Regions from separate parts of the Arthrobacter sp. P4_F11 genome, predicted to be linked through region 2. Evidence: riboswitches for the same ligand, from Rfam matches in the RefSeq annotation. Region 2 holds a riboswitch; the other holds the start of a gene.
What was found. A riboswitch is a leader RNA that binds a small molecule or an ion and turns the genes downstream of it on or off. The one in region 2 is predicted to bind S-adenosylmethionine.

Region 1 (2,194 bases), on a different contig from region 2:
GGACGTCCTGGACATCGAGGGCGTCTCCCGCGTGGCGCACGAGGCCGGCGTCCCGCTGGTGGTCGACAACACGCTCTCCACCCCCTACCTGATCCGGCCGATCGAGTGGGGCGCGGACATCGTGGTCCATTCCGCCACCAAGTACCTCGGCGGGCACGGCGCCGCAATCGCCGGCGTGATCGTGGACTCCGGCAACTTCGACTTCGGGAAAGACCCGGAGCGGTTCCCCGGCTTCAACACCCCGGACCCCACCTACAACGGCCTGGTCTACGCCCGCGACCTCGGAGCCGACGGCGCGCTGGGCGCGAACCTCTCCTACATCCTCAAGGCCCGGGTCCAGCTCCTGCGCGACCTCGGCTCCGCGGTGTCCCCGTTCAACGCCTTCCTCATCGCCCAGGGCATCGAAACGCTGAGCCTGCGCGTCGAGCGCCACGTGGCCAACGCCACGAAGGTGGCGCAATGGCTGGAGGGGCGGGACGACGTCGAATCGGTCGCCTACGCCGGGCTGCCGTCCAGCCCCTGGTACGAGCGCGGCCGCAAGTACGGGCCCAAGGGGACCGGCGCCGTCGTGGCGTTCAACATCGCCGGGGGAGCGGAGGCCGGCAAGCGGTTCGTCGATGCCCTCGAACTGCACTCCCACGTCGCGAACATCGGCGATGTCCGGTCGCTGGTGATCCATCCGGCGTCGACCACCCACAGCCAGCTCTCGCCTGAACAGCAGGTGATCGCCGGGGTGAATCCCGGGCTGGTGCGGCTTTCGGTGGGACTGGAGCACATTGACGACATCTTGGCGGACCTCGACGCCGGATTCCGCGCGGCCAAGTCCGCCTAGGCCGAAGCCCACGCGGAATTTCCCCACCTTTGCGGGCATGACGCCGGGAATCGCCGGCACTTCGGCGCGACCCGCCGGTCACGGCTGTCAAAGGTGGGGAAACTGCGGTGCTGACGGGTCCGGCTGTCACATGGAAGTCATAATCTTCGTGATTTCCGCACCCTGTTTCGTAGACTCGTACCAGGTCATGAGTGCCAGCGACAGCCCCGGCTTGCTGGCCGGCAACCCTCCTTTTGCGGCGGGGTGCCCCGGGTGAAGACCTGGCCTGCCGGTCAGCTGACGGCGGGCAAGTGCGAAGATAGGTCCTCACATGACGATTGCCGTCACCCGCACGGGTGTTCCCGAAACCAAACCATCCCGGACCCCTGACGGGACTGTCCAGTTCGTCAGGATCGGTGATCTGCAGCTCGAATCCGGGACTCCGTTGCCGGATGTGGTGCTCGCCTACGAGACGTGGGGGACCCTGAACGCGGATGCCTCCAACGCCGTGCTCATTGAACACGCCCTGACCGGCGACACGCACGTGACCCGCGGCGAGAGCGGGGAGCCCGGCTGGTGGGAACAGCTCGCCGGACCCGGGGCTCCCGTGGACACGGACAAGTATTTCGTCGTTTCGATCAACATCCTGGGCGGCTGCTACGGATCCACCGGGCCTTCCACCCCGGCCCCGGACGGGCGCCCCTGGGGATCGCGGTTCCCGCTGGTCACCCTGCGGGACACCGCCGCTGCCGAGGCGCGGCTGGCCGATGCCCTGGGCATCGGCAGCTGGTACGCGGTGCTGGGCGGCTCGCTCGGCGGCGCGCGGGCCCTTGAATGGGCCGTCACGTTTCCCGGCCGGGTCCGGCGCTGCGCCGTGATTTCCGTCGGCGCCAGCAGCACCGCCGAACAGATTGCCTTCGCGCAGGCACAGACGCTGGCCATCCGCCAGGACCCCCACTTCAGGGGCGGGGACTACTACGGCGGCCCGGAACCCGAGGCGGGGCTCGCCCTCGCCCGCCGCATCGCGCACATTACCTACCGCTCAGCGGCCGAACTGGACGGCCGGTTTGGCCGCAACGCCCAGGAGTCCGAGACGCCCCTGGAGGCCGGATCGCTGGCCGGACGCGGGCGCTATCAGGTGGAAAGCTACCTGGACCACCAGGGCAGCAAACTGGCCCGGCGTTTCGACGCGAACAGCTACATCGCGATCACCGAAGCCCTCATGAGCCACGATGTGTGCCGGGGGCGCGGAGGTCTCGGGGAGGCACTGGCCCCGGCCACCGCGGAGTTCCTGGTGGCGGCCGTGGACTCGGACCGCCTGTATTTCCCGGCCCAGTCCCGTCAACTGGCAGAGGCCCTGCCGGGCGGCCCGGAACTGCACAT
Region 2 (2,194 bases):
GGATCTGGACCTGGACCGGCCCGGCCAGCCCGAGCGTGCGGACGGCGGCCAGGCCCAGCTTGCGCACATCCCCTGCCTGGTTCGCCGGCACCCTGCGGCTGACCTCGTCGCTGCCGGCGCGTCCATACGGAGTCCTGGTCTTCTCGAGGACCACCGCCACCGGCGCCATCGCGTTGCGTGCCGGAGTGCCGAACACCAGGCACACATAGTCGGCGCCCGGGATAAATTCCTGGACCAGTTGCCCCGCCGGCATGTTCTTCCAGCTAACGGAGTCGGTTCCGGCCAGCAGGTGGACACCATGGGAGCCTTTGAAGACCCGCGGCTTGACCACCACGGGGCCGCTGAGGCCGGCGAGGGATGCCGGCGCGGCGGCGAGGTCGCCCGGAACCGCGAACCGGGGCACCGGGATGCCGGCGGCTTGCAGCGCCCAGGTGGTGAACAGGTGGTCGTTGGCGAGGGCCACCGCGGCTGGGTCGGCCACGATGATCCGCACGTCCTGGGCGAATCCGGCGCGGGCCGCGGCCAGGAGCGGGAGCTCCACGGTGAGGGTCGGAATGATGACGTTGATGGCTTCGCGGTCCACCACCCGGCGCAGGTCCAGGACCATGTCCGGGTTCGTAGCCGGCAGGAGCCTGACCGCGGCGGCGGGAGCCTCCCCGGCCTGGCGGGTGTCGGCGCGGGCGTCGGTGCCGAGGTACGGGAGGCCCCGGGCTTCGAGCTGGGCCGCGACGGCCCGTCCGGCGGCGCTTGTAATCCCGGTAACGAGTATGCGCGGGCCCACGATTGCTCCATTCCGCCGTCACCGGCCGGACCGCGGCTGCGGCTCCGACCGTTCCAGCCACCGATTCCCAGACAGCTTGTTGATGGACAGACGAGTCGATTCCGGGACTGCTCGATTCACACATTGCTCGAATCACCTGCAGCTCCGGCCGACGCGTCGGACCTAATCCCCCCAGTAGACGGCGAAACGTCCCGGCAGACACGAGTGGGCTGTACCCGAAACTGGAGCCCGCCACTACTCGCCCGGGCCGCGGTCCGGTTACGGAACATGACGACGGCGGCCGTGCGGGCCGGCGTCGCAGGTGTTACGTTTTTGGGGAGTAATGAGAACCGGTGCCAAGCCCTGACTGGCCGGTCGGCAACCCTCCCTTTCGCGGCGGGGTGCCTCAGGTGAATACTCGGCATTCGAGAATTCGAGCTGCAAGCGTGAAAGAGGAGATCCGTCGTGCCCGAGACGTCAATACCCACAACAGCCACACCCGGTTCAGCACCCGGCGAGGAGAGGCTGGCCTACCGGCTGTTCACCGGCGCGGATGACCGCGCCTTTTGCGAGCGGGTGTCAGCCGCCCTGGCCGAGGGCTACGTGCTGCATGGAAGCCCCGCCGCCAGCTTCAACGGAAGCACCGTGATCGTGGCGCAGGCGCTGGTCCTGCCGGCCGCGATTGCCAGTGCGGACGCCGCCGTGGCCAATGCGGTTGATGAGCTCGACGCCGACGAATTTGGCGCCGACGGGGCCTTCGCGGGCCACGCATGAGCTACGCCGGAGACCTCAGCCCGCAGGAGGCGTGGGCCAAGCTGGAGGCCGGAGCCATCCTGGTGGATGTCCGGACCGAGGGCGAATGGGCCCACATCGGCATCCCGGACACCGCGGCCGCGGGCGAGAGCCGCAGCGATCCGCTCTTCATCCAGTGGAACCTCGCCGGCGGCATGCCGAACCCGCACTTCGTGGAACAGCTAAGGCAGCGGGCGCCGGCGGACACCGCCGTCGAACTGGTGTTCCTTTGCCGTTCCGGTGCCCGGTCGATCGCCGCCGCGACGGCCGCGACGGCCGCCGGCTACACCTCGTACAACGTCCTTGAGGGCTTCGAAGGCGAGACCGACCGCTTTGGCGAACGCACCGTCAATGGCTGGAAGAACCGCGGCCTGCCCACCAACCTCGGAAAGATCTAAGTGACTTTCAATCCCGACGCCGCCGGCTGGGCGGCCGACACCCAGGCTGTCCGTGGCGGCCTTGACCGCACCGGCTTCCAGGAAACCACCGAGCCGATCTTCCTCAACTCAGGATTCGTCTACGAGTCCGCGGCCGCCGCCGAGCGCGCCTTCACCGGGGAGGACGAGCGCTTCGTCTACTCCCGCTACGGCAACCCCTCCGTCGCCACCTTCCAGGAGCGGCTCCGGCTGCTCGAGGGAACGG

Region 1: linked by a shared signal. The riboswitch ahead of metX (homoserine O-acetyltransferase MetX) and the one ahead of AC1DRO_RS18590 (DUF1737 domain-containing protein) in region 2 are both predicted to bind S-adenosylmethionine.

The regions. Positions count from the first base shown of each region.
Region 1 covers NZ_JBFUJK010000006.1:192,680-194,873, reverse strand. The annotation lists gene AC1DRO_RS09120 (bifunctional o-acetylhomoserine/o-acetylserine sulfhydrylase) at 1-832, shown strand, start outside; SAM riboswitch class IV at 1,016-1,131, shown strand; gene metX (homoserine O-acetyltransferase MetX) at 1,143-2,194, shown strand, end outside.
Region 2 covers NZ_JBFUJK010000019.1:64,771-66,964, reverse strand. The annotation lists gene AC1DRO_RS18595 (ATP-grasp domain-containing protein) at 1-781, opposite strand, end outside; SAM riboswitch class IV at 1,100-1,213, shown strand; gene AC1DRO_RS18590 (DUF1737 domain-containing protein) at 1,226-1,534, shown strand; gene AC1DRO_RS18585 (rhodanese-like domain-containing protein) at 1,531-1,950, shown strand; gene AC1DRO_RS18580 (O-succinylhomoserine sulfhydrylase) at 1,951-2,194, shown strand, end outside.